DNA from 2 places in the Pseudarthrobacter sp. NPDC055928 genome. Region 2 is predicted to be linked to the other one. Evidence: predicted binding sites of a transcription regulator. Region 2 holds the regulator's gene; the other holds the start of a gene.

Region 1 (19,308 bases), on a different contig from region 2:
CCGCCCCAGCTACCGCTACTTCAGCCTCTGCGCCCTTTGTTGACAGGCACATCGGTGCCCGCCGTGAGGCTGACGTCGACGCCATGCTTAAGGCCGTCGGCTACGACACCGTCGATGCGCTGGTAGACACCGCGGTTCCGAAGGACATCCGCCAGGACTCCGCGCTGGAACTCTCAGCAGCCTTGAGCGAGGTTGAGACGCTCGCCGAGCTGCGCAGGATCGCCGCCAAGAACAAGACCGCCGTGCAGATGATCGGCCAGGGCTACTACGACACCGTGACGCCGCCGGTGATCCGCCGCAATATCCTCGAGGGCCCGGCCTGGTACACCGCGTACACGCCCTACCAGCCGGAGATCTCCCAGGGCCGTCTTGAGGCGCTGCTGAACTTCCAGACCATGGTCCAGGACCTCGTGGGCCTTCCCATCGCCAACGCGTCCCTGCTGGATGAAGCCACCGCCGTGGCTGAAGCCGTGCTGATGATGCGCCGGGCCAACAAGAACAAGGACGCCCGCGATGGCAAGACCGTCCTGGACGCCGACTGCCTGCCGCAGACCATCGCCATCGTGAAGGGGCGTGCTGAGGCACTGGGCTTCGAGGTGGAGGTCGCTGACCTTTCCAAGGGCCTGCCCGACGGCGTCATCAACGGTGTGGTGCTGCAGCAGCCAGGTGTTTCCGGCCGTGTCTTCGACCACTCCGCCGTGATCGCCGACGCCAAGTCCCGCGGTGCCCTGGTGACCGTGGCCGCGGACCTGCTGGCACTGACCCTCATCACGCCTCCCGGCGAGCAGGGTGCCGACATCGCCGTCGGCTCTGCCCAGCGCTTCGGCGTCCCGCTGTTCTACGGCGGCCCGCACGCCGCCTACATGGCAGTGCAGAAGGGCCTCGAGCGCTCCATGCCGGGCCGCCTCGTTGGGGTCTCCAAGGACAACGCCGGCGTGCCGGCCTACCGCCTGGCGCTGCAGACCCGTGAGCAGCACATCCGCCGCGAGAAGGCCACGTCCAACATCTGCACCGCGCAGGCACTGCTGGCCATCGTGGCCTCCATGTACGCCGTGTACCACGGTCCGGACGGCCTGAAGGCGATCGCGCAGGCCGCCCACCACCACGCTAGGACCCTCGCAGCGTCCCTGAAAGCCGCCGGCCTGGACGTGCTCCACACCAGCTTCTTCGACACTGTCACCGTTTCGGTACCGGGCAAGGCCGCCGCGATCGTCGCCGCCGCCGAAGCCAAGGGCATCAACCTGCGCAGCATCGATGCCAACACTGTTGGCTTCTCCACCGATGAAACCACGACGCCGGCAATCGTCGATGACGTACTGGCCGCCTTTGGTGCCGAGGCTGTTGACGCGGCCGCTGGCACCGACCCTGCGTTCGAGCTGGATGCCGCCGTCGAGCGTTCCTCCGACTACCTCCAGCACCCCGTGTTCAGCACCCACCGCTCCGAGACCCAGCTGCTGCGCTACATCCGCAAGCTTTCGGACCGGGACCTCGCGCTGGACCGCACCATGATCCCGCTGGGCTCCTGCACCATGAAGCTGAACGCCACCGCCGAGATGGAAGCGATCTCCTGGCCGGAATTCGCCTCCATCCACCCGTTCGCGCCCGACTCCCAGACCGAAGGCTGGCGGGAACTGATCGCGGACCTCGAGTCCCAGCTGACCGAGATCACCGGCTACGACCAAGTATCCATCCAGCCCAACGCCGGTTCCCAGGGTGAGCTCGCCGGCCTGCTGGCTATCCGCGGCTACCACCGCTCCCGCGGGGACGAACAGCGCAACATCTGCCTGATCCCAGCTTCGGCGCACGGCACCAACGCGGCCTCGGCCGTCCTGGCCGGCATGAAGGTGGTTGTGGTGGCCACCGCCGCCGACGGCACCATCGACCACACCGACCTCTACGCCAAGATCGAGGCCCACAAGGACGCACTGTCCTGCATCATGATCACCTACCCGTCGACGCACGGTGTCTACGACGCCGACGTCCGCGAAGTCTGCGACGCCATCCACGCCGCAGGCGGCCAGGTGTACATCGACGGTGCCAACCTGAACGCCCTGGTGGGCCTGGCCCAGCCCGGCAAATTCGGCGGCGACGTCTCGCACCTGAACCTCCACAAAACCTTCTGCATCCCGCACGGCGGCGGCGGACCCGGTGTGGGCCCGGTCGCCGCAAAAGCACACCTGGCACCGTTCATGCCGGGCAACGCTGCCACCTGGACCGAAGGCGACGACGTCCCGATCTCAGCCTCCCGCTTCGGCTCCGCAGGTGTCCTGCCGATTTCCTGGGCCTACGTGAAGCTCATGGGCGGTGCTGGCCTGACCGAGGCCACCAAGTCGGCACTGCTCGCGGCCAACTACATCGCGGCCCGCCTGAACGACTTCTTCCCGGTGCTGTACACGGGCGAAGGCGGACTCGTGGCGCATGAGTGCATCCTTGATCTGCGTGAGCTGACCGCCCAGACCGGCGTCACGGCCGAGGACGTGGCCAAGCGCCTGATCGACTACGGGTTCCACGCCCCCACCCTGGCATTCCCCGTGGCCGGGACACTCATGGTGGAGCCCACCGAGTCCGAGGACCTGCACGAGATCGACCGCTTCATCACGGCGATGATCGCCATCCGGGCCGAAATCGACCAGGTGGCCCACGGCGACTTCACCGTCAACGACAGCCCGCTGCGCAACTCCCCGCACACGGCTGCCGCCGTCATCAGCACCGACTGGGACCGTGCCTACCCGCGCGAACAGGCCGTGTTCCCGGTGGCCTCGCTCAAGCAGGACAAGTACTTCCCGCCCGTGGGCCGCATCGACGGAGCCGCCGGCGACCGGAACCTGATCTGCTCCTGCCCGCCGCTTTCCGAGTTTGAAAACTAAGGACTCCACGATGACTGAGAACTACACCGCGCTCTACGAAGAGCACAAGAAACTCGGCGCCTCCTTCACCGACTTCGGTGGCTGGCAGATGCCGCTCAAGTACAGCTCCGAACTGGCCGAGCACCACGCCGTCCGCAGGGCGGCAGGCATCTTCGACCTCTCCCACATGGGCGAAGTCTGGGTCACCGGCCCCGATGCCGCAGCGTTCCTGGACTACGCGCTGGTGGGCAAGATCTCCGCCATGGCCGTGGGTAAGGCCAAGTACTCGCTGATCTGCAACGAGGACGGCGGAATCATCGATGACCTCATCACGTACCGCCGTCCTGCCGCAGAAGACGGCACAGACCGCTTCCTGGTGGTCCCCAACGCCGGCAACGCCAAGACTGTGGCAGCTGCGCTGGCCGAGCGCGCTGCCGGCTTCGACGTCGTGGTGGACGACGTCTCCGCCGAGACGTCCCTGATCGCTGTCCAGGGACCTAAAGCGGAGGAACTCCTGCTACGTCTGGTCCCTGCCGCCCAGCACAACCTGGTCACGGAGCTCAAGTACTACGCCGCCGTCGAGGTCCCGTTCCTGGTGGCAGGTGCCGGCCAGGAGTTGCTGCTGGCCCGCACCGGCTACACCGGCGAGGACGGCTTCGAGATCTTCGTGGCCAACGAGGACGCCGCCGCGCTTTGGCAGGCCATCGTCGCCATCGCGGACGAAGGGGAACTCGTGCCTGCAGGCCTCGCCTCCCGCGACTCGCTCCGCCTCGAAGCCGGCATGCCGCTCTACGGCAACGAACTCTCCCTGGAGGGCGACCCCTTCGCCGCCGGCCTGGGACCCGTCGTCGCGCTTTCCAAGGAAGGCGACTTCGTGGGCAAGGCGGCGCTCGCCGCCAAGAAGGAAGCCGGTGCCGGAGCCACCACCGGCCGCAGGTTGGTTGGCCTTAAGGGACTCGGGCGCCGGGCCGGCCGCGGACATTACCCAGTCCTCAAGGACGGCGCCGTGGTTGGCGAAGTCACCTCCGGCCAGCCCTCGCCCAGCCTGGGCTACCCGGTGGCCCTGGCCTACGTCGACGTCGCTTTCATGGAGCCCGGCACTGCCCTGGACATCGACCTCCGAGGCAAGACCGAGCCCTTCGAAGTCGTGGCATTGCCGTTCTACAAGCGCCAAAAGTAGTCCGCGCCACCCGACGTTCTCTCAGTTTTCAAAACCAAACTAAGGAAATAACACATGGCTAAAGTTGCCGCAGAACTGCAGTACTCCGACGAGCACGAGTGGGTTGCCCGCGAGGACGGGAACCTCGTGTCCATCGGCATCTCCGCCGTGGCCACGGACGCCCTCGGTGACATTGTGTACGTGGACCTGCCCGAGGTCGGCTCGACCGTGACCGCGGGGGAGACCTGCGGCGAGGTGGAATCCACCAAGTCCGTCTCCGACCTCTACTCCCCGGTGACGGGCGAGGTCACGGAAACCAACCCGGCCGTCGTCGAAGATCCCGCACTGATCAACAGCGACCCGTATGGCGCCGGCTGGCTGTTCAAGGTGGCGGCCGAGTCTGACGGCCCGCTGCTCTCCGCGCAGGACTACGCGTCCAAGAACGGCGGCGAGCTGTGAGCCCGGCAACGTCAGAAACCGCGGAGTTTACGCAGGTCGTTTCCCCGTCACTGGACGCGGACCTGTCCGTCCTGGACCCGGAGATCGCGGCCAAGATCGACGACGAACTGGGCCGCCAGCGCGACGGCCTGGAAATGATCGCCTCGGAGAACCACACCGCGGTGGCTGTCATGCAGGCGCAGGGCTCGGTCCTGACCAACAAGTACGCCGAGGGCTACCCGGGCAAGCGCTACTACGGCGGCTGCGAGCACGTCGATGTGATCGAGCAACTGGCTATCGACAGGGTTAAGGCCCTCTTTGGCGCGGAGTTCGCCAACGTGCAGCCGCACTCCGGTGCGCAGGCGAATGCCTCGGTGATGCACGCGCTGATCAAGCCGGGCGACACCATCATGGGCCTGAACCTTGCTCACGGTGGCCACCTGACCCACGGCATGAAGATCAACTTCTCCGGCCGCCTGTACAACGTGATCCCGTACCAGGTCCGCGAGGAGGACCACCGGATCGACATGGCCGAGGTGGAGCGCCTGGCGCAGGAGCACAAGCCGCAGCTGATCGTCGCCGGCTGGTCCGCATACGCCCGGCAGCTGGACTTCGCAGAGTTCCGCCGGATCGCCGATTCCGTGGGCGCCTACCTGATGGTGGACATGGCGCACTTCGCAGGGCTCGTGGCCGCCGGGCTGCACCCCTCGCCGGTGCCGCACGCCCACGTCACCACCTCCACCACGCACAAGACCCTCGCCGGTCCGCGCGGCGGCATCATCCTGACCAACGACGCCGCGATCGCCAAGAAGATCAACTCGGCCGTGTTCCCGGGCCAGCAGGGCGGGCCGCTGGAGCACGTCATCGCAGGAAAAGCCGTGGCGTTCAAGATCGCCGCGTCCGCCGAATTCAAAGAACGGCAGGAACGCGTCCTGGCCGGTGCCCGGATCCTGGCCGACCGCCTGGTCCAGCCAGACGTCACCGCCAAGGGCATCAACGTGATCTCCGGCGGCACCGACGTGCACCTGGTCCTGGTGGACCTGCGCAACTGCGAACTTGACGGCCAGCAGGCCGAGGACCGGCTCGCGGAGATCGACATCACGGTCAACCGCAACGCCGTGCCGTTCGACCCCCGCCCGCCGATGGTCACCTCCGGGCTGCGCATCGGCACCCCGGCGCTGGCCACCCGCGGCTTTGGCGAAGCCGCCTTCCGTGAGGTCGCGGACATCATCGCCGAGGCTCTGAAGGCCGACGCCGGCACGGACCTTACGGGCCTGCGTCACCGCGTAGAGGCCCTTGCTGCAGCCCACCCGCTCTACCCCGCGGTCGCCAACCTCGCCTGAGTGCCTCGTTGCGGCTGGGTCCGCGCCGGCGGACCGGACTTTTCACGCGTGCTGCTCCTTCGTCGCTTTGACGCACGCTTTCGAAAAGCCCGGCTCCGCCGACGCTCGCGGTCCCGTCGCCCTGGCGACATGCTCACGCAACCCCACCACTTACCTAGTTAGGAACTGACCATGGCTGTTGGTGTCTTTGATCTTTTTTCGATCGGGATTGGACCTTCCAGTTCACACACTGTGGGTCCCATGCGGGCTGCTGCTGTGTTCGCAGAGGAGCTTCAGGCCTCAGGGAAGCTGGGGGACGTTGCGAGCCTGCGGGTTGACCTGTACGGCTCCCTCGCCGCGACGGGCCACGGGCACGGGACGATGACGGCGATCCTTCTCGGCTTGGAAGGCTTCCATCCCGAGAAGATCCTGCCTGACGAGGTGGAGGAGCGGCTGGCTGCGATCGCTGAGACGGGAACGCTTCAGTTGGCCGGTGCTGGCGGTGGGAACGGTGTTCCCCTGCCCTACGGCGTGAAGGACATGGTCCTGCGCCCGCTGACCATCCTGCCGCGGCACACCAACGGCATGACCTTCACCGTTTCGGACTCTGACGGCGAAATCCTCCACAGCGCCACTTTTTTCTCAGTGGGCGGCGGCTTTATCGTCCGCGAGGGCGAGGAGGACGCCGCGCTGAAGGAACTGGACGAGTCCAAGAAGGAACTTCCGCTTCCGTTCCGGACAGCGGCCGAACTGCTGGGCCGCTGCCAGTCCAAGGGCCTGTCCATCGGTGAGGTCATGTTCGTCAACGAACGCGCCTCCCGGTCCGAGCAGGAGATCCGCGCAGGGCTCCTGCACATCTATTCGGTGATGGAAGGTTGCGTGGAAACCAGCCTCAAGCGCGAAGGGCTGCTGCCCGGCGGACTGAAGGTCCGCCGTCGGGCCCCCGACTGGCACGAACGTCTCCTGAAGGAAAGCCGGGACCACGATCCCGACTACCGGGACCCCAAGTACTGGCAGGAATGGGTAAACCTGATCGCCCTAGCCGTCAACGAGGAGAACGCCTCCGGCGGGCGGGTGGTCACCGCCCCGACCAATGGTGCCGCCGGCATCATCCCGGCTGTCCTGTACTACGCGCTGCACTTCGCCCCAGGGATGGAGAACGCCACTCAGGAAGACCGCGACGACGTCGTGGTGAAGTTCCTGCTCACGGCCGGCGCCATCGGGGTGCTGTACAAGGAACAGGCGTCCATTTCCGGCGCCGAGGTGGGTTGCCAGGGCGAGGTGGGGTCGGCGTCGTCCATGGCCGCCGCAGGCCTGGCCGAGGTGATGGGCGGGACACCGCAGCAGGTGGAGAACGCCGCGGAGATCGCCATGGAACACAACCTGGGCCTCACCTGCGACCCCATCGGAGGGCTCGTACAGGTGCCGTGCATCGAACGCAACGCCATCGCTGCTGCCAAGGCCATCAACGCGGCGAAGATGGCGCTCTGGGGTGACGGCTCGCACCGCGTGTCCCTCGACGAAGTCATCGTGACCATGCGCGAAACCGGCAAGGACATGAGCTCCAAGTACAAGGAGACCGCGATGGGCGGCCTGGCCGTCAACGTTGTTGAATGCTAGTTATGCAGCGCCGCCCAGAGATTCAGGGATGACGCAAACACGATCCAGGTGATGTAGGGCAGCAGGAGTAGTCCTGCTGCCGTGCTGATGGGTCCGAACCGGAGCACCGTGAAAGCCACAGCCACGATCAAGGCAAGGATGATCGCGAACGCCAGCCACAGCGCAGTGGTGCCCAGCACAGGGTAGAGGCCAAAGAAAACCGGGGTCCACAGCAGGTTGAGGATCAGCTGGATACCGTAGGTGACCAGCGCCGGCCTCGACTCCGGCACACGGCGGCGCCACACCAGCCAGGCGGCCACGGCCATGGCCGCGTACAGCAACGTCCAGACCGGACCGAAAACCCCATTGGCCGGCGTCCACGGAGCTTTGTCGGCGGTGACGTACCAGCCGTTGACGTTGTTTACGGTGGCAAAGGCCCCCAGCCATGCCACCAGTGCTGAGGCTCCCAGGAAGATGGCGAGTGCCACAATCTGCGTGCCCGGTCCGTAGTTTCCTGCGGGGTTGCCGGAGCGGGGCGTGGACTCTTCAGGGTGCGGCTCCATGCGTCAACCCTTACGAAGCGTGGACCCCGAGTCAAGGCGGCCACGGACGCGCGGAAAAGCCCGTACCGGTTCAGGCTTTAGACTTGTGGCTACATGTCTGCCCGCAGCCACACGTACAGAACCGCGCACAAGACCAACAGACAGGACACGCCCCCTTGCGAGAATTCACCGCCCGCTTTGCCACAGGCGAGGAAATTGAGAACTGGGACAAGCACGTCACTGCGAACCCGAACGGCGGCAATATGCTGCAGTCTGCGGCCTACGCTTCGGTGAAGAACGGCAACGGTTGGGCTGTCCGCTTCCTGGTCCTGGAGAACAGCGGAACCGCCAGCTACAACCTGGTCCTGGAGAAGAAATTCCCGGTGCTGGGCCGTCTCTGGTACCTCATCAAAGGGCCCGACGTCCGGGCCGCGGAGGACCTCAAACCGGCCTTGGCCGCCTGTGCCGAATTTGTGAAAGCACGGAAGCTGAACGTTTTCGCCATCAAAGTGGAGCCGGACATCGTCGCCTCACCGGAAGCCCGGGCTGAGCTGGCTTCCGCCGGCCTGGTGAAGGCCCCCAACATCCAGTCGAACGACTCCACAGCCCTGCTGGACATCTCCGCGCCGGAAAACGAGGTGTTCCGGTCCATTTCCTCACGTGCCCGCAACGCTATCCGCCGGGCAGAGCGCGAGGGCTGTGAAGTGGTCCAGCGGGAGCAGGGCCCGGAGACCTACCGCGCCCTCTATGACCTGATGGCCAACACCGTCAAAGCCAAAGGGTCCATGCCCCTTCGCAGTTATGAGTACTACGCCCGGTTCTGGGACGAGTTCTGTGACCGTGGCCAAGGCAGCTTCTTCTTCGCCTACGAGGACGGGAAACCGAGCGTGGGCGCCTTTGTAATCAACTATGGGGCAAAGGCGACGTACAAAGACGGCGGGTCCACCCAGAACCGGAAGCAGTACGGTGATTCGCACCTGGTCCAGTGGGCCGCGATCCGCAGGATGAAGGAGCTCGGCTGCGCCGAGTATGACTTCTGCGGCACCCCGCCCGCGGACAGGATCAAGGACAAGTCCCACAACCTTTACGGCATGGGCATGTTCAAAACCAGCTTCAGCAAAACAGTCACGGACTTTGTGGGCTGCTACGACTTCGTCCTCGCACCCGTCCGGCACCGGCTCTGGGTCAAGGGCGCCGAGCGTGTTTTCCGGCGCCTCGAAACCATGCGTACCGGCAACCAGTTCTACTGAGCCGCCACACACCACCGTCCACAACATCTCAGCGCTGCCACCATTCGGCAGCACATCCACAGGTGAGGAACTTTCCCGTGAATTCAACCAAGGCCGCGACCGAGCTCGAGTTCGCTATCCTCAGCGACGCCGACTTCGAGGCCTTTTCAGTCAGCCACCCGCAGAACAACTTCATCCAGTCCGCCGACTTCGCCCGGTTCCAGCGCGCCCGCGGGCAGGCAGTGGAGCTGTTCGGAGTCCGTCGTGATGGCGAACTGGTGGCCGCCGGCAAACTGAACTACACCACCAACCGCTTCGGGTACACAGTGTGCGAGTGCGCCAAGGGGCCGCTGATGGACTACACGGACTCCACCCTGGTGCGTGACGTCGTCGAACTCCTGAAAACCAGGGCAGCGGAACGCAAAGCCGCTGAGCTGCGGATCTCCCCGAACCTTCCCTTTGTCGCACGCGACGAGGACGGGGCCGAACACCCAGAGATCACGGACAACCGCCCGCTGGTAGCAGAGCTTGCGCGGCTCGGATTTGCCCACCAGGGCTCGGACATGAACTTCGCCAACGTGAACTGGATGTTCATTAAGACCCTCGACGGCGTCACGGACGCCGAAGAGCTCATCATGGGCACCAGCTACCGCACGCGCAAAGCCATCCGGAAGGCCGAAAAGAACGGCGTCTTCCTGGAACAGGCCACCCTGGAAACCCTGGACGAGTTCTACGACGCCCTGAGCACGGCCGGCGACGAAAAGGGCTTCATCTACCGCGAACGCGAATACTACGAGCAGCTGCTGCGGACCACTTCGTCCGAGTTCACCAAGCTCATGATGGCCAAGATCGACATCCCCGCGTACCGCAAATCCATCACCGAACGCCTTGAAGCCGAGACCGCTGCGGCGGCCGAACTCCGCCGGGAGGTCGAAGAGACCGGCAGCAAGAAGAAGGCCAACCGCCTCAAGGTGGTACAGGACCTCGTCGACAGCTATGAGCGCAGCCTCAAGGACATTGAGCGGTTCCCGGATTCCGTTGGCGTGGCAACGGTGGCGGCCATCCACTTCGTCTGCTTCGGCGACGAGCTGGTGTGCGTCATCGGCGGCACCAAACAGGACTATATCTACTTCAACGGGGCCACCTCCCTCTACTGGGGCATGATGCTCCATGCGCTGGAAAAGGGCTACAGCCGCTACAACTTCTACGGCACCTTCGGCATCCAGGGACAGGACGAGGAAGGCCACGGCGGCTACGCCTTCAAGAAGGGTTTCGGCGGTGAGGTGGTCCAGCTGCTGGGCGATTTCGTGATGCCGGTGCGGCCCTTGGTTTTCCAAGCCAACAGGATCGCCCGGGCCGCGGTGGCAATTGCCCGCACGCTGCTGGGCAGGCTCCCGCTGAAACGCCAGGCTTCCGGCGAAGAACCAGCCCCCGCCGAAAACACCGCGTAAAGACCACGATAAGCACCCCCGGAAGAGGACCAGCGTGACAGATCGACCCGGGGATCCCCGGAACAGGCCTCACACTGACGGCCTGCCGAAGACTGAGCCACTTTCCCCCTCCCAGGTCCGGCAGAACGCCGCGGCAAAGCGGATGCTGCGGCGCCTGGTCCAAGGGGAGAACCCACCGACGGCGCCGCTGAGTATCGTGGACAGGCTCGCAGGCAGCCCGTACGCCAACCCCATGATCCAAGTGGGAGGCGTGGACACTTCCGCCCGCAAGACCCTGGACTTTGCCCTGCACCTGGCCGAAACCATGTTCCGTTATGGCGCCGGCGCATTGGAAGTCGAGACGAGCATCATCGCCGTGACGGCAGCCCTGGGGCTGAAGAACATCGAAGTGGACATCACCAACCAGTCGGTCGGGATCAACTACGCGCCCAAAGACCAGACGCCCATAGCCCTGTTGCGCGTTGTGCGGTCCTGGACCAACAACTACGCCGGGCTGGCCAAGGTCCATCAGCTCGTTACGGACATCGTGGCCGGGGGAGTGGGCCGGGACGAGGCAATCCGCCGGCTCGATGAGGCCATCACCAGCCCCAAGCCCTTCCCACGTTGGATGGTGACCGTGGCCTTCGGCGTCTTCGCGGCAGCATTCGTTGGCGTACTGGGTGGCGGTCCCGTGTCCTCAGCTATCGCCTTTGTGGTCAACATCGGCGTGAGCCTGCTGTCGCGCCAGCTGGGCCGTTGGCGAGTACCTGACTTCTTCACTACCGCGACGTGTTCGTTTGTGGTGACTTTCATGGCACTGCTGCTGTGGCAGTTCAACCTCACCACCGCGCCGGCCATCGTGGTGGTGGGCGGTATCCTGCTACTGCTGCCCACGGGCCGCCTGGTGTCCTCGGTGCAGGACGCGATCAACGGCTTCCCGGTGACGGCCGCCGGAAGGTTCCTGTCCACAGTCCTGATCTTCGGCGCCCTCGTGGCAGGCATTGCCGTCGCGTTGGTGGTCGGTTCCATGACGGGGATGCAGGAAATCGACGTCACGGAAACATTCAGCCCCGCCTATGACCTGTGGGTGCTGGTGGTCCTCACGGCCCTGGCTGTCATGGCCATCGGGGTCACCGAACAGACGGCGTGGAAGCTGCTCCTGCCCACCGCTGCCGTGGGCGTCGCCGGGTACCTGGTGCTTCTCGGCGCCAGCTCGCTGGGGATCAGCGACAGGTTCTCGCCGGCGTTGTCCGCCGTGGTGATCGGTCTGCTGGCCCGGGTGGTGGCATTGAAGATGGGTGCGCCCCAGCTGGTGGTCGCCGTGCCGGCGGCGCTGATCCTGCTGCCGGGCCTGACGATCTTCCGGTCCATGTATGTCCTGTCCATCGAGGAATCCGAGATCCTCCTGGGCGCAGGGGGCATGCTGAACGCCGGCGCCATCGTGCTCGGCGCTGCGGGCGGGATCGTCCTGGGCGACACCCTGGCCAGGCCGTTGACGCGGAGCCTGGCCAGCAACGAGCGCAGGCGCGCCCGCCGCCGCTAACGGGGCTAAATCTGCCCGATGGGCAGTTTCTTCTCGGCCTGGAAGTCATCTTCGACCCGGCCCGCGGCCCAGTAACCGGACAGCGAAACCTGCTTGCGGTCCAGGCCCTGCTGGACAAAGAACACCTCGCGCAGGCCCTTCATGTAGCCGCGCTCGCCATGGGCAAAGACGTCGACCTTGCCGACGGCGGGCCAGTCGGCGTTAGCGACTGCCGACACCAGCAGGTCACCGGTGCCGGCCGGTGCGCCGTTGCGCCGGAGCCACGTGAGCTTGACACCGGCAGGGGCTGCGATGGGCTGGATGTCGGCGTCGGAGTCAACCTCGAGGAAAGCCACGCCCTGTGCCTCCGTTGGCAGGGCTTCCAAGGAGGCCGCGATGGCGGGCAGGGCGGCTTCATCGCCGGCGAAAAGGTACCAGTCGGCGTCGGGCGCCGGGTTGTAGGCGCCGCCGGGACCGGTAAAGGTCAGCGGGTCGCCGGGCCGGGCGGAGGCCGCCCACGGGCCGGCCAGTCCTTCGTCGCCGTGGATCACAAAGTCGATGGCCAACTCCTGTGCCACGGAGTCCACCCACCTGACGGTGTAGGTCCGGGTGAAGGGCCACTGCTCACGGGGCATGGTCTCGCGGATGGTCCACAGGTCCAGCGGCTGGGCGTAGTCAACGCCTGCCTGGGGGAACACGATCTTCACGTAGCGGTCAACAAAATCGTTGTTGACGTAGTCGGCGAAGCCGTCGCCGCCGGCAACGATCCTGACCATGTGCGGCGAAAGCTGCTCGCGGCGGACCACGGTGAGGTTGATTTGGGGACGCGACTTTTTGGTGGCGCTGGTGGCAGCGGGAACGGTGCTCATAAGGCAAGCCTAAGCTAAGGGAGTGGCGGGAGTTCCCAGGTTACGCCAGGGCTTCCTTGCTCGTTCAGCAGCGCATTGGCTTGGCTGAACGGCCGGGAACCGAAGAAACCGCGCGACGCCGACAATGGGCTCGGGTGCGCGCTGGACACTACCGCGGCGCCGGGCAAAAGGGGCCGGACTGCCTCCGCGTCCTTGCCCCACAGCACAGCCACCAGCGGAAATGCGCTGCCGTCAGCTTTCCGTCGCCCGGCCACCGCGGTGACTGCCGCCGTCGTGATTTTCTCCCAGCCCTTTCCGCGGTGGGAACCCGCGGCTCCGGCACGCACGCTCATGACCCGGTTCAGGAGCAGCACGCCCTGGTCCGCCCAAGCGCTGAGGTCGCCGTGCACGCGCGCCGGTACTCCCACATCGGCCTCGAGCTCCTTGTAGATGTTTGCCAGGCTGCGCGGAATGGGACGGGTCTGCGGGGCCACAGCGAAGGACAGGCCGACGGCGTGCCCCGGGGTTGGGTACGGGTCCTGCCCCAGGATCAGTACCTTGACGTCCGCCAGCGGCTGCCGGAACGCGCGGAGGACATTCGACGGCGACGGCAGCACCTGGTGCCCGGCCGCGACGTCGTCAGCGAGGAACCTCAGTACGGCACGCAGGTCATCTTCCACCCCGGCCAGGGCAGCGGCCCAGTCGGCGGCCATCAGTTCGTCCAGTGGCAATACAGCCATCTCGGCATAACCGACGGGCTCCGCCGCTTCCGGCTCCAGCTCGAACAGGGGTTCCGAATCAAACACGCCCCCATTGTCTCAGTACTCCCGTTTGTCTACTGCCAGCCCGTTGCGGCGTAAATGACAACGCTGTTATTCGTCCGTAACATGGGGGTGAGACTTTTAACCTTATCCAGCGAAGGAGTATGCCGTGGCGGAACCAGCCCGGGAACACCTGGCAGAGCCTGGCGAGCGTGGCTCCCTGCTGGCTGACTTTTCGCTCCGGGACTCGCCGCTCGGCGAGCGGGAGCAACAGATGCTCGCCCTTGAGCGGCAGTGGTGGAAGTACGCCGGTGCCAAGGAACAGGCCATCAGGGAACTCTTCGACCTGTCAGCTACGCACTACTACCAACTGCTCAACGCGCTGATCGACTCCGAGGATGCGCTCGCGCACGATCCCATGCTCGTCAAGCGATTGCGTAGACTACGTACGTCGCGACAACGGGCACGCACCGCACGTCGCCTGGGTTCGGACGCGTAACTTCGCTCGTGCTGAGCCATCAGCAACAATCAACAAGGATGTCTCTCCACTATGACCAGATACGCTCGGGATGAATTCGACAAAGTTCCGGAGGCTGCCTCCCGCCAGGGCGTCCACCGTTCAGCTTCGGCACCGTCCAGGCCCCGGCTATGGCCCATGCTCGCCGTGGGCGTTGTGGCACTTGCCGTCGGCCTGGTCTCCTTTCTGATCCTGCCTCAGCTGGGATTCACCCAAGCCGGCAGCCAGGCGTCCACCAGCGTGGAGTCATCTGCCCCCTCTGAGGCTGCCTCTCCCTCTGCCAGCGCTGAACCTTCCGCAACTGCAGAGCCCACGGCCAGCGCCGAGCCCTCACCGAGTGGCGAACCTGAGCCGAGTCCCACACCCTCCGCCGCGGCCTCCCAGGCCGCCGTGAACAAGACCCAGGGCCTGGCGGTCTACAACGCCGCCGGAACAGCCGGCCTGGCGGGCAGGGTCAGCTCCACCGTACAGGCGGACGGTTGGACCCTCGGCCAGGTAGGAAACTGGGGTGGCGCACCCCAGCAGACGTCGGTAATTTTTTATGCTGGTCCGGCACAAAGGGCCAACGCGGAGGCCCTCTCCGAACTCCTGAACATTCCCACGATGGTCGACAGCGCCGACTTCCAGGTTCCGCTGGTGGTTGTGCTGGGGCCGGGCTTCCAGTAAACGGGTTACACCTGAATAACTATTGAACACCGACGCGGCCCTGTGCCTCGGCTCGTCCGGGGACCATTGGCTAGAGTGATTTCAGGCTTCGGTCCGTAACGAGCGGCACACAGTGGCGTGGGCCTTACGGACGCTACTGAAAGAGTGGGCATCATGGCACTGGGAACCGTGAAGTGGTTCAACGCTGAAAAGGGCTACGGCTTTATTACGGTGGACGGCTCGGGTGACGACGTCTTTGTCCACTGGTCCGCCATTCAAGGCGAGGGATACCGCGCACTCGATGAGGGGCAGCGGGTGGAGCTTGAAGTCGGCGAAGGCGAGAAGGGCCCGCAGGCAGAAAGTGTCCGGCCGGCAGAGTGAAGTCCGTAAGTTTCCGATCTTCCTTGGTCCGTGTCCCCGCATCGGCGGCCCTCCTTCTTGGGCTGGCCGGGTGTGGGGCTGCTGCTGGGAATGCCCGCCTTGACTCCGTTGAAGCCTCCGGCGATGGAACGCTGCGCGTTGGCGTGATCCTGGACAGCACCGGAACGCGGGACTTCCTCAGTGGCTCGCAGCTGGCCGCGGCAAAACTGGCCGTGCAGGAAATCAACGCCACCGGCGGGCACAAGGGCAAGCCCATTGAATTGTTGCCCCGGGCCGCCGGCGACTCCGGCGCGCAAGCCATGGAGCTGGCCGCGGCCAAGGCCGACGTCGTGATTGGACCCACTGATTCCAGCAACGCGGCTGCTGCCATTGACGTTCTCTCCGCCGCGAAGATTCCACTCATTTCACCGGCCAATTCGGCGGCAGGGCTGAGTAAGTACAAAAGCGGCGGCTACTACTTCCGGACTGCACCGGCCGACGTCGCCCAGGCTTCGGTGCTTGTGAAGCTCGCCAAAGACGGGGGCGCGAAGAGCCTGGCGATCGTCCACCAGGACAGCAGCTACGGCAAGGATGTTTCCGCAGCGGTGGCCAGTGCGGCCAAGGACGCAGGCGTGGAAACCTCCAGCACGTCAGCGTTCGAGCCCGGCGATGCCCAACGGGCCGCAGCTGCTGCCCGGAAAGCGGCCCCGGATGCAGTGGTGCTCATTGCGCGGGATGGCGCCCAGGGGGCCATCGCTGAGCTGAACAACGCTGGACTGTCCGGCAGTAAAGTCATCCTCAGCGACGGCGCTTTCGCCCAGTATGGTTCCGGGTTGGGGTCAAAAGCGCTCGACGGCGCACGGGCAGTGGTGCCCGGCGTATTCCCCTCCGCGGACTTCCAGGCCCGCCTGCTGGCGGTCGATCCTGGGTTGAAGGACACCTCTTTCGCCGCTGAGACGTACGACGCCGTGACGCTGGCTGTCCTGGCGGCCGCGGCAGCCGACGACGACGCCGGCCGATCAATAGCCGCACACCTCATAGCTGTCTCCGGAGGCACGGTCCCCGGCGCGGAACCGGCGAAGGCCGCACCCTGCCAGTCCTATAAGGACTGCGTGTCAGCGCTGAAGACCGCAGGTGCCGCGAACTACGACGGCCAATCCGGTCCGATCGGCTTCGACGCCAACGGCGACATCACCTCTGCGAACTTTATGGTGTTCACGTACGGAGCTGACAACAGGGCAAAGCTCAGCGGTCGTGAATCCGCGGGTCGGGCCGCAGGCTGATCGCCGGGAGCGAAACGAGGCCCCGCAGGCACTGGTTTTCGGGACTATTCGCTTGCACTCTCACCTATGGAGTGCTAATTATTGACTTAGCACTCTTACGTACCGACTGCTAAAGCGACGCCCGGCTCAGGCCGGTTACGAAGCCCAGGCGCCGGTCGAGGAGCGAAAGAAATACTTACTGGAGTGAGATCGGGAACCTGAGGCGTACAGAGGCCGAGGGCGAAGGATCGTCCGTCGCGGGCACTTCGGTGGGTTCATTCTTAACGTCTGTCCCGAAAGGACTACTGCCGTTATGGCCAAGATCATTGCATTTGATGAAGAGGCACGCCGCGGCCTTGAGCGGGGCCTGAACATCCTCGCCGACGCCGTTAAGGTCACCCTCGGCCCGCGTGGACGCAACGTCGTCCTCGAAAAGAAGTGGGGCGCCCCCACGATCACCAACGATGGTGTTTCCATCGCCAAGGAGATCGAGCTGGACGATCCTTACGAGAAGATCGGCGCCGAGCTGGTCAAGGAAGTTGCCAAGAAGACTGATGACGTCGCTGGCGACGGCACCACCACGGCCACCGTGCTCGCCCAGGCACTGGTTAAGGAAGGCCTGCGCAACGTCGCGGCCGGCGCCGATCCGCTGTCCCTCAAGCGCGGCATCGAGAAGGCTGTAGAAGCCGTCACGGTGGAGCTGCTCGCTTCGGCCAAGGAAATCGAAACCAAGGAAGAGATCGCCGCCACGGCTTCCATCTCTGCCGGTGACGACGAAATTGGTGCCCTCATTGCCGAGGCCCTGGATAAGGTCGGCAAGGAAGGTGTTATCACCGTCGAGGAGTCCAACACCTTCGGCCTGGAGCTTGAACTCACCGAAGGCATGCGCTTCGACAAGGGTTACATCTCCGCGTACTTCGTCACCGACACCGATCGCCAGGAAACGGTCCTCGAGGACCCGTACATCCTGATCGTCAACTCCAAGATCTCCAACGTCAAGGAACTGGTTGCTGTCCTGGAAAAGGTCATGCAGTCCAACAAGCCGTTGCTGATCATTGCCGAGGACATCGAGGGCGAGGCCCTGGCCACCCTGATCGTCAACAAGATCCGTGGCACCTTCAAGTCCGTCGCCGTCAAGGCTCCGGGCTTCGGCGACCGCCGCAAGGCTCAGCTGGCCGACATCGCCGTTCTGACCGGCGGCCAGGTCATTGCCGAGGAAGTTGGCCTCAAGCTGGAGACCGCTGGCCTGGAACTCCTGGGACGCGCCCGCAAGGTTGTTGTCACCAAGGATGAAACCACCATCGTTGAAGGTGCCGGCGACGCCGACCAGATCGCTGGCCGCGTTTCCCAGATCCGCGCCGAGATCGAAAACTCCGATTCCGACTACGACCGCGAGAAGCTGCAGGAACGCCTGGCCAAGCTGGCCGGCGGCGTTGCAGTCATCAAGGCCGGTGCCGCAACCGAGGTTGAGCTCAAGGAACGCAAGCACCGCATTGAGGACGCTGTCCGCAATGCAAAGGCTGCCGTTGAAGAAGGCATCGTCGCCGGTGGTGGCGTTGCACTGATCCAGGCTGGCGCCAAGGCGTTCGCGAACCTGAACCTGACCGGTGACGAAGCAACGGGCGCCAACATCGTCCGCGTTGCCATCGACGCCCCGCTGAAGCAGATTGCCTTCAACGCTGGCCTTGAGCCGGGCGTTGTTGTGGACAAGGTCCGCGGCCTGCCCGCAGGCCATGGCCTGAACGCTGCAACCGGCGAATACGTCGACCTGCTTGCTGCCGGCATCAATGACCCCGTCAAGGTGACCCGCTCTGCCCTGCAGAACGCGGCCTCCATCGCCGGCCTGTTCCTCACCACTGAGGCTGTCGTGGCCGACAAGCCGGAGAAGAACGCTCCGGCCATGGGTGGCGGCGACGACATGGGCGGCATGGGCGGCTTCTAGTCTCCAAGCGCCCGGAATACGTTCCGCGCAAACAATGCGGCCCCCTCCGTTTGGAGGGGGCCGCATTTGTGCGTCTTGGCAGGCTCTGCAGCCGCCGGGCTCCGCTACTTCCGTGCCGTTGCCAGCATTCCTTCGACTTCTTTCTTGAAGGCTTCGGCTGCTGCCTGCGGAGTCAGGCGGTCGTACAAGACCTCGTCGGTGAACCGCTTGATGACGTTCTGGACGCTGCCCGCGCCCACCGGCGGGACGGGTGGAGCGTCGGCGATGTCCGGCGCGATGTCCTTCAGGAAGGCCACAACGGTTGTGTCTGCGGGTTTGAGGGTGGACGTGATGCTCTCGACGATCTCAGAGTTGCTGGGGACGCCGCGGTCAGTCATGAGGATGGCACCGGCAGCCGGGCTGTTCGCCAGGTAATTAATGAAGGTTGCGGCCGCCTCAGGATGCTTGGAGCGAGAAGACGCAGACCAGAACATCGTGGGCTTGTAGTACATGCCGTTGTCTGCGGACTTACCGTCCAGGCTGGGGGCGCGGAGCATTTTGATGCTGCTGCCTGTAGTGGTTTCCAGCGAGCCGAGCTGGTTGGTCCACCACCACGCCATGCCGACCCGGTTGGTGCCGAACAGGCTCTCCTCCAAGCCTGCGCCGGAGTCTTCGGTGGCCACGGTGGCGGGCGGGCTTGCCTGCGAGTCACGCTGTTCCTTAAGCCGCTCCCAGAAGGAAGCAGCGGTGGCTGTGTCGAAATCCAGCTTTCCGTCCTGGGAGTAGAGGTTCTCGCCGTGCTGCCGAAGCCAGATGATGAGGTCTGCTTCGTTGCTGCCATAGGCCGCACCGTAGCTCTTCCCGTTACCCGCCGCGCTGAGCTTCGCGGCAGTGTCCATGAAGTCAC
Region 2 (9,507 bases):
TCACCCAGCATTCCCTGCGGAGTGGGACGGTCCGGAGTTCCAGGGGTCAGTTCATCCATGGGGACAGAGAGCACATCTGTGGAACCGGGCTCGTCCATCAATTCAAGATGAAGTTTTTCCATCGCTGGTTCATCCACCAGGAGAATGGACAGTTCAGCCTGGGGGTGGATATAAAGCTGGCCAAAGATGTACCTGGACAGCGCAACCAGCTCCGCCTCGTCCACTTGGATACCGGATTCGTTGTTCACTTCAATGCTCATGCCCGCTCCCCCTGCTTTTCACGGCTCACCGAGTGCTTCACCCGGTTCCGTTGGACATCGTCCCAGACGCTGTACGCCTGCACAATGTCACCGACAAGGCGATGGCGTACGACGTCCGTCGCGTCCAGGACGGAGAAATTGATGTCCTCGATACCGCGCAGGATCTCCTCCACGATCCGTAATCCGGAACGCGTCCCAAACGGCAGGTCCACCTGGGTGACGTCCCCGGTCACCACCATTTTGGAACCAAAGCCGAGCCTGGTCAGGAACATCTTCATCTGTTCGGGTGTGGTGTTCTGCGCTTCGTCAAGGATGATGAAGGCATCGTTGAGGGTACGTCCGCGCATATAGGCCAAGGGCGCCACTTCGATGGTGCCGGCAGCCATCAGCCGCGGGATGGACTCCGGGTCCATCATGTCGTGCAGCGCGTCGTAGAGGGGACGGAGGTAGGGGTCGATTTTGTCGCTGAGCGTGCCGGGCAGGAAACCAAGCCGCTCCCCCGCTTCGACGGCCGGCCTGGTGAGGATAATACGGCTGACTTCCTTCTGCTGAAGCGCCTGGACGGCCTTCGCCATGGCGAGGTAAGTCTTGCCGGTTCCGGCAGGACCGATGCCGAAAATCACCGTGTTGGCGTCGATCGCGTCTACGTAGTTTTTCTGGTTCAGCGTTTTGGGCCGGATGGTCCTGCCCCGGCTGGAAAGAATGTCATGGGTTAGGACATCGACCGGGTTTTGCAGGGACTGGCTCCGCAGCAGCGCCACCAGTTGCTGCAGCACTGCGGGGCTGATCACCGTGCCACGGGCTACCAGGCCCCGGACCTCCTGTAGCAGCCGCATGATCCTGGGGACATCGGCCGCCGGGCCGCTGATGGACAGTTCGTTGCCCCGCACATGGAAATTGACGGCGGGAAACTGTTCTTCGATGAAACGCAACGCCTCATCGTGGCTACCGAGCGACTGGACCATCTGATCGGAGTTATCAAAGACAACCACCTCCGTCCGGATGCCGGGAAGGGTGTGGGGAAATTCTCCTGCGGTGCGCTCAGTGTTCAGCCGGCGCTTTCCGTTAGCTGATTCAGTCATGGTGCTGGCCCGCAGGCCTATGGTCCCCTCCAGTTCAAGTACGTAATCCCGCAGACCGCCGCGGCGTGTGGTCCCGCCCGTCGGAGGTCTCCGGATTCATACCATCTTACGCCAGCGCGCCGCTGTCAGCGGCTGGGGGCAGCCTTCCGCCAGTGCCGGAACGGCCCATGTGGGCGGGAAGTTGCCGTCATTAGGTATCAACTTCATATCGGCCTCATATCGTTCCCGTTGCAGTTGTACCGGGCAGCCGCCTTGCGCCACCGAGGCGACTTTCCTTATGCAATGCTGGAAATTCAAGGCCGTCCGGGGACCGGCTGCATCATCGCTGCCAGGAAGGATAGTGCCATCACCGTGCCGGGACCAGAAACGCCCCTTGCCTTGGGTACTGCCCTGGGGCGCATCCGCTCCACCGCCCTGCTGAGCCTCCTGCCTGCCGTCCTGATCCTCACGGGCTGCATCGCGGAGCCAGGGCCGGAGCCCACTGTGGTGCAGAATTCAAGCCAGGGCACCGAAAACACCTCGCCAGGGGTGTCGGCCACCAGCGCCCCGCTCGAGACCACACAGTCATCGAACAAGGCACCCGTCTATTGGATCGGCCGCAGCAACAGCAACGTTTTCCTGTACCGCGAGTTCAGGGACGTGCCCGAACAGGAAAACCCGGTTACAAGGGCGCTGCGGGCCATGATGTCTGACAAACCGCTGGACCCGGACTTCTTTACCCCATGGCAGAACCCCAAGAAACTGGCCACGTCGATCTCGGGTAAAAACGTCATCACAGTGGACGTCTCGGAGGATGCCTTCAACAGCAACCTCGACGCCGACATGGCCGGCCGGGCCATCCAGCAGCTCGTCTATACGGCCACGGCGGCCGGGGCGAGTTCCGGGCTCATTGACTCCGGCCAGCAGATCCAGGTGATGATCCTCGTCGACGGCCACACGGACTATCTTGCTTTTGACCACGTGCGCCTCGGCACGCTCATGTCCCGGAGCCCGGGCATGGTGGCGCCGGTCTGGATTATCGATCCGCAGGAGAACGTGGAAGTCGCCGATGGCAGCGTGAAGATTACTGGCCGCAACACCCTGGCCGGTGGCAAGCTCCGCTGGCGGATCCTGCGCGAGGAAGACAACGGCGACAAGACGCCGTACCTGACCGGGGAAACCACGGCCGCGACCGAGGCCGCCCAGTCCGGAGTTTTTACCTTGGCCTTAACCCTCACACCCGGCAACTACGAGCTTCGCGTCGCGCAGGCGGACACCTCAGGAAACGACCAGGAGCTGAACGTTGATACGCGCAGCTTCAGCGTGCGCTAGCTCGACTGTCAGAGCTCAGGTGCGGACCAGCGGCCCAACACATCGCTGGCCAGGACGACTGCAGCGGGTCCGGCGGTGGACGACCTGAGGACGTGGTGCCCCAGAAGCGCCGTTACGGCACCGGCACTGCACAGCCTGGTCACTTCACGCGGACTGATCCCGCCTTCCGGTCCCACAATGAGCAGGATTTCGCGGGTTTCACTGCCGTTCGCAGCCGCCTGCCAATTCTCCAAAACGGACCGTAACGGCCGGACAGCGTCCTCGTGCAGGATGATTGCGAGATCGGCCGCGCCGGCAGCCGCTGCCAGTCCGGGGGTTTCGACGGCGGCGCGCACCTCAGGAATCCAGGCCCGCCGGGCCTGCTTGGCCGCCGCCGTCGCCACCGACTGCCACTTGGCATGTGCCTTGGCTGCCCGTTCACCCTTCCACCTCACGATGGACCGTTCGGACTGCCACGGGATGACCGAATCAATCCCGAGTTCGGTGGCAGTTTCAACTGCGAGCTCGTCTCGGTCGCCCTTGGCCAGCGCCTGCACCAGGACAAGCCGGATGGCGGGCTTTTCTTCGACCGTCAGCGCCGAACACTCCACTGTCAGCTCCAACGGCGACGCCGCCACGACCGTGCCGGTCAACCGCTTGCCGGCCCCGTCTGCGATGTCCACGGACTCGCCGGGGGCAAGCCGCTTGACCGTTACCGCATGCCGCGCCTCAGCCCCTTCCAGGACAAAGTGGCCCCCTGGGACCATGTGGTCCAGCGTCCCGGGAGCGCTAAAGAAAACCGGATTGCTCACCCCTACAGGTTACCGAGCCGGTCCCGCAGCTTGGCAAAGACGCCGCCGCTGGCCGCGAGTTTGCCCTCAGTGAACTGCTCGCCGCGAAGTTTCGCCAGTTGCCGCAACAGGTCTTCCTGCGCCGAATCCAGTTTGGCCGGGGTCTCCACCTGAAGGTGTACCTTGAGGTCGCCGCGGCCATATCCGCGAAGGTGTGTCACGCCCAGGCCGCGAAGGGTGATGATCTCCCCTGACTGGGTTCCCGACTTGACGTCGATTTCCTGCAGCCCGTCGAAGGTTTCCAGGGAAAGTTCGGTTCCCAGCGCGGCAGCGGTCATGGGGATGTTGAGCGTTGCATGGAGGTCGTCGCCGTCACGTACGTACGTGGCGTCGTTGTTGACCCGGATCTCAACGTACAGGTCACCGGCCGGGCCGCCGGCCGGGCCTGCCTCGCCCTGGCCCGACAGCTGGATGCGGGTCCCGGTGGCTACGCCTGCAGGGACCTTGATGGTCATTGACCGCCGGCTACGGATCCGCCCCTGCCCGCTGCATTCGTTGCAGGGGTCCTTGATCACGGTGCCGAAGCCTTCGCAGCTGCCGCAGGGGGCGGCGGTCATGACCTGGCCAAGGATGGAGCGGACCGCTCTCTGGACCTGGCCACTGCCGCCGCAAATGTCGCAGCGTTCCGGGTGGCTTCCCTCCCGGCAGCAGGAACCGTTGCACGTGGGGCAAACGACGGCGGTGTCCACCTCAAGCTTTTTGTTGACCCCGAACACGGCGTCGCGGAGTTCGATCCGGACACTGATGAGGGCGTCCTGGCCGCGCCGGACGCGTGAAGCCGGACCCTGCGATCCGCCAGCGCCGAAGAAGGTATCGAAGATGTCCTGGAAGGCGAAGCCCTGTCCGGCGTAACCGCCGCCGCCGAAGCCGTTGTCGGTACCGTTTTCGTTGCCGGTGGTGTCGTAGACCCTGCGTTTCTGCGGGTCGGAGAGTACCTCGTAGGCGTGGGTCACGGCCTTGAAGCGGTCCGAGGCATCCTCACCGGGGTTGACGTCCGGGTGGAGCGTGCGGGCCAGCTTGCGGTAGGCCTTCTTGATCTCTTCCCCGGTGGCTTCCGGCGAGACTCCAAGGACGTCGTAGTGGCTGCTCAAAGTTCGTATCTCTTCCTGTTTGTACTGCTGCAGTCGGACTGCTTGTACTGCTCTTGTTGCCTGGGGCCCGGCCAGGTGCTGTCAGGGGCCCAGAATCCTCGAAAGGTAGCGGGCCACGGCCCTGACTGCTGCCATGGTGGTGGGGTAGTCCATACGGGTGGGACCGAGCACCCCGATCTTGGCTGTGCTGTCTGGGCCGTAGGCCGTGGCGACCACCGACGCTTCGGTGAGCCCGTCGTATGGGTTTTCGCGGCCGATGCTGACCGTCACGCCGCGGGGATCCTGTGCCATCTCGCTCAACAGGCGCAGCATGACCACTTGTTCCTCAAGCGCTTCCAGCACCGGGCCGATACTCAGGGGAAAGTCGACGTTGGACCGTGCGAGGTTGGCGGTGCCGGCCATGACCATGCGGTCTTCGCGGCTGCTGTGGGCAAGGACCTCCAGGCCGTGCGCCAGGGCCTGCGCAGCCTGCCGCTGTCCTGGGCCCAGGCCGGAAACAACTGCCGGCAGCGACTGGGTCAACTGGCTCAGCGGCGTCCCTGCGAGCGAACCGAGGAACCGCCCCCGGATACCTGCCAGGGCGTCGTCACCAAGGTCCTGCCCGACGTCGACCACTTTCTGCTCCACCTTGCCGGTGTTGGCGATCAGGACAACAAGGACCTGGCGGGGAGCCAGCAACACGAACTCGATGTGCCGGATCGTGGCGCGGCTCAGGTGCGGGTACTGGACCACAGCTACCTGGTTGGTCAGCTGCGACAGCAGCCGGACAGTGCGCTCCAGGACGTCGTCGAGATCGTCCGGGCCCTCCAGGAGGGTCTGGATGGCGCGGCGTTCTGCCGGTGACAGTGGCTTCATGGCCGAAATCTGGTCGACAAACAGCCGGTAGCCCTTGTCTGTGGGGATGCGTCCGGCGCTAGTGTGCGGGGCGGTGATGAGGCCGTCGTCCTCAAGGGCTGCCATGTCGTTGCGGATCGTGGCGCTGGAGACGCCCAAATGGTGGCGTTCGACCAGCGCCTTCGAGCCCACAGGTTCGCGGGAGTGCACGTAGTCCTCAACGATGGCACGCAGTACTTCAAGTTTGCGCGGCTCGCTCACACTCCACCTCCATCCATGGTCACAGGCCGCCGGTTTCCCCGGCGCGTGCACCGGCCGCCGTCTTGGCGCGGCTTAGCACTCGACATGCCTAAGTGCTAACAGTCTAATATGACTCACCCCGTTGTTAGCATTGGTACCGCTCCGGGCGAAATTCCGGGCCAGGATCTAGGCAAGGCGGAACACATCCATGCAGTACCAGAACTGGGGTCCCCGGGAGATCGCCGCCCCCGTGAGGAATCAGCTCCCTGAAGTCCCGGTAGAGCGCGGCATGGTCCTGGAAGAGGTCCAGTCCGGCTGGGTGGGCGCCGTCACGCGGGTCGAGAAGTCAGGCGGAATGCATGTGGTTGCCCTTGAGGACCGGCGGGGCAAATCAAGGTCCTTCCGGCTCGGATTCGGTTTCCTCTTGGAAGGACAGCCGATCCGACTGATGCCCCCGGCGCCGCGGCAAGCCACCGCCCCGGCCGGGCGGACGGCCTCGGGCTCGGTCCGGGTAGCCGGTCAGCGCGCCCAGGTGGCCAAGGCCAGCAGGATCTGGGTGGAAGGAAAGCACGACGCCGAACTGGTGGAAAAAGTCTGGGGAGACGACCTCCGGGTGGAGGGCATCGTCGTCGAGCCTTTGCATGGAATCGATGACCTCGCTGCGGCCGTGGCAGACTTCGCGCCGGGGCCGGGCCGCCGGCTTGGAGTGCTCGTTGACCACCTGGTTCCCGATTCCAAGGAATCGCGGATTGCGGATGCCGTGATGGCATCCCCGGGCGCTGCCGGCAATGTCCTGATTGTGGGACATCCGTACGTTGACGTATGGCAGGCCATCCGGCCTTCCGTGCTGGGAATTGAAAGGTGGCCTGTGGTCCCACGTGGCCAGGACTGGAAGACCGGCATCCTCGCGGCGTTCGGTTGGCCGCATTCCACGAAGGAAGATATCGGTCTGGGCTGGCAGAAACTCCTGGGGGCGGTCCGCAGCTACGCAGACCTTGAAGCCTCGCTGCTGGGCAGGGTTGAAGAGGTCATCGACTTCCTCACCGTTCCCTAGCAGTATTCTTGGTACTGCAGTTGCCAGTGCGCTTGAGCCCGGCACACTGTAACTTTGAATGTTCTACCCCCGCACCATTGCTTTTCGAAGGAAGACACCGTGGCAGAAAACGCACACGAACACAGGGACAACCAGAGCGGCCAGGGCCACTCCGAGTACCATGGCGTTCCAGCAAATGCGCTGCCGCTAACGGCCAGCGAAGACCGGCAGTGGGCAACCCTGGCGCATTTCGGCGGCATCCTCGGGTGCGTGCCGTCGCTGCTGATCTACCTCATCTTCCGGGAACGTGGGCCGTTTACCGCCCAGGAATCCAAGGAGGCGCTGAACTTCAGCCTGCCGCCCACCATCGCGGCCGTTGTGGCCAACCTCTTGGTGTTCATCCCTGTGGTCGGCAATATTTTCGCCGTGATTGCCACCCTCATCTGGATCGCATTGACTTGCTACTCCGTTGCCGCCGGCATCCACGTGAACCGGGGCCAGCCGCACCGCTACCAGTACAACCTGCGGTGGATCAAATAAGGGTCAGCTTCCGCTGGCTCCGCTAAGCGGCGTCAGGTGGTCCCGAGCCGGGCTTGCAGGAAGCGACCCCCGCGTCAGTCCGGCAGGATCCTGCGGACCACGGCGTCAGCCAGCAGACGGCCCTTCAGCGTCAGGACGAGGCTTCCCTGAAAGGCGGAGGCAGGGTCCACCAGCCCGTCGGCGATGAGTCCGGCCACTTCTTTCCGGCCTGACTCCCCCAGCGAACTGATGCCTACACCTGAGACGAGCCGTGCCTCAAGCATGATCCGTTCCATGTCCCGGGTGCCGTCGTCGAGCGTTTCCCGCCCTGCTGCCGGCGAGAGCCCTTGAGCCAACCGGCCGGCGTAGGCGGTGGGGTGCTTGACGTTCCACCAGCGCACGCCGCCCACGTGCGAGTGGGCTCCGGGACCGATGCCCCACCAGTCGTCGCCGCGCCAATAGGCCAGGTTGTGCCGGCACGCCTGCTCCGGCGTCCGTGACCAGTTGCTGACTTCATACCAGCTCAGACCCGCTTCGCGAATCAGCTGGTCCGCGAGTTCATACTTGTCCGCGTGGTCGTCGTCGTCGATTCCGGGGACTTCACCGCGGCGGATCTGGGCTGCCAGCTTGGTACCGTCCTCCACGATCAGCGCGTAGGCGCTGATGTGATCAGGCTGGTACGACAGGGCCGTCTCAAGGGAGTACCGCCAGTCGTCCAGTGACTCTCCCGGTGTGCCGTAGATCAGGTCCAGGCTCACAGCCAGTCCGGCGTCCCGCGCCCATTGCACCACTTGCGGCACGCGGCTGGGGGTATGGGTCCGGTCCAGGACCTTCAGCACATGGGGCACGGCGGACTGCATTCCGAAGGAAACCCTGGTAAATCCGGCATCCTTGAGGACGGCAAGGGATTCCGGGGTGACGGAGTCCGGGTTGGCCTCGGTAGTGACCTCAGCGCCGGGCTCCAGGCCCCACTCGCCAATGGCAGCGCCGAGAATTCGGGCCAGGTCCCCGGCCGGAAGCAGCGTTGGCGTCCCGCCGCCGAAGAACACGGTGCTCAGCGGCCGGTCCGGAATTCCGGAGTTCCGCAGCACTGCTGCTGCGAAGTCCACCTCTGAGACGGCCGTGGCGGCGTAGGCATCCTGCGACGCGCCGCCTCCCAACTCTGTGGCCGTGTAGGTGTTGAAGTCGCAGTATCCGCAGCGGACCGCACAGAACGGAATGTGCACGTACAGCCCGAAAGCCCGGTCCGCCGAACCTTTCGCTGCCTGGGCGGGCAGCAGACCGTCCGACGGCGCGGGGTCGCCGAGGGGAAGAACGCTAGGCACGGGTGCGGCCTCCGGTGGTTCCGGCCACGGTCATCACTACTTCTTGGCCTTGTCCTTGGACTCGTCGGTGGTCAGCGCGGCAATGAAGGCTTCCTGCGGGACCTCTACGCGGCCCACCATCTTCATGCGCTTCTTGCCTTCCTTCTGCTTTTCCAGCAGTTTGCGCTTTCGGGAAATGTCACCGCCGTAGCACTTGGCAAGAACGTCCTTGCGGATGGCCCGGATGCTCTCCCTGGCGATGATCCTGGAACCGATGGCAGCCTGGATGGGCACCTCGAACTGCTGGCGGGGAATCAGTTCGCGCAGCTTGGTGGTCATCATTACACCGTAGGCATAGGCCTTGTCCCGGTGCGTGATGGCCGAGAACGCGTCCACCTGCTCGCCCTGGAGCATGATGTCCACCTTCACGAGGTCGGCTACCTGCTCGCCGTCCGCTTTCCAGTCCAGTGAGCCATAGCCGCGGGTCTTGGACTTGAGGATGTCGAAGAAGTCGAAGACGATCTCGGCCAGTGGCAGGCGATACCGGATTTCCACACGGTCCTCGGACAGGTAGTCCATGCCGCCCATCACGCCGCGGCGGCTCTGGCACAACTCCATGATGGCGCCCACGAACTCGTTCGGAGCCAGGATGGTAGCGGAAACCATCGGCTCACGGACTTCGGCGATCTTGCCAGAGGGGTATTCGCTGGGGTTGGTCACATGGACAACCTTCTTGTCCTCCAGCGTCACCTCGTATTCCACGTTGGGGGCTGTGGAGATCAGGTCGAGGTTGTATTCGCGTTCGAGCCGTTCCCTGGTGATTTCCAGGTGGAGCAGCCCGAGGAAGCCCACGCGGAAGCCAAATCCCAGAGCGGCGGACGTTTCTGGCTCATACACCAGTGCGGCGTCGTTGAGCATCAGCTTCTCCAGCGCATCGCGGAGCACCGGGTAGTCCGTGCCATCCAGCGGATACAGGCCGGAGAAGACCATGGGCTTGGCATCC

The links. The regulator HrcA, encoded in region 2, represses chaperone genes, less so after heat shock. The targets are predictions, from matches to a motif close to TTNGCACTCGNNNNNNNCGAGTGCNAA.
Region 1: the regulator HrcA is predicted to act here: its motif matches at 16,588-16,614, upstream of groL (chaperonin GroEL).

What each region holds. Positions count from the first base shown of each region.
Region 1 is NZ_JBHJZH010000008.1:2,709-22,016, forward strand. Features, by position in the region: gene gcvP (aminomethyl-transferring glycine dehydrogenase) at 1-2,867, shown strand, start outside; gene gcvT (glycine cleavage system aminomethyltransferase GcvT) at 2,878-4,026, shown strand; gene gcvH (glycine cleavage system protein GcvH) at 4,081-4,464, shown strand; gene glyA (serine hydroxymethyltransferase) at 4,461-5,786, shown strand; gene ACFC25_RS11540 (L-serine ammonia-lyase) at 5,958-7,385, shown strand; gene ACFC25_RS11545 (TspO/MBR family protein) at 7,382-7,927, opposite strand; gene ACFC25_RS11550 (lipid II:glycine glycyltransferase FemX) at 8,083-9,156, shown strand; gene ACFC25_RS11555 (peptidoglycan bridge formation glycyltransferase FemA/FemB family protein) at 9,234-10,586, shown strand; gene ACFC25_RS11560 (threonine/serine exporter family protein) at 10,621-12,108, shown strand; gene ACFC25_RS11565 (siderophore-interacting protein) at 12,114-12,956, opposite strand; gene ACFC25_RS11570 (uracil-DNA glycosylase) at 12,971-13,741, opposite strand; gene ACFC25_RS11575 (DUF3263 domain-containing protein) at 13,866-14,195, shown strand; gene ACFC25_RS11580 (LytR C-terminal domain-containing protein) at 14,247-14,879, shown strand; gene ACFC25_RS11585 (cold-shock protein) at 15,033-15,239, shown strand; gene ACFC25_RS11590 (ABC transporter substrate-binding protein) at 15,263-16,501, shown strand; gene groL (chaperonin GroEL) at 16,794-18,422, shown strand; gene ACFC25_RS11600 (ABC transporter substrate-binding protein) at 18,527-19,308, opposite strand, start outside.
Region 2 is NZ_JBHJZH010000022.1:45,119-54,625, reverse strand. Features, by position in the region: gene ybeY (rRNA maturation RNase YbeY) at 1-260, opposite strand, end outside; gene ACFC25_RS20825 (PhoH family protein) at 257-1,342, opposite strand; gene ACFC25_RS20820 (GerMN domain-containing protein) at 1,733-2,653, shown strand; gene ACFC25_RS20815 (16S rRNA (uracil(1498)-N(3))-methyltransferase) at 2,662-3,444, opposite strand; gene dnaJ (molecular chaperone DnaJ) at 3,447-4,574, opposite strand; gene hrcA (heat-inducible transcriptional repressor HrcA) at 4,656-5,669, opposite strand; gene ACFC25_RS20800 (DUF3097 domain-containing protein) at 5,857-6,702, shown strand; gene ACFC25_RS20795 (DUF4870 domain-containing protein) at 6,802-7,221, shown strand; gene hemW (radical SAM family heme chaperone HemW) at 7,296-8,525, opposite strand; gene lepA (translation elongation factor 4) at 8,562-9,507, opposite strand, start outside.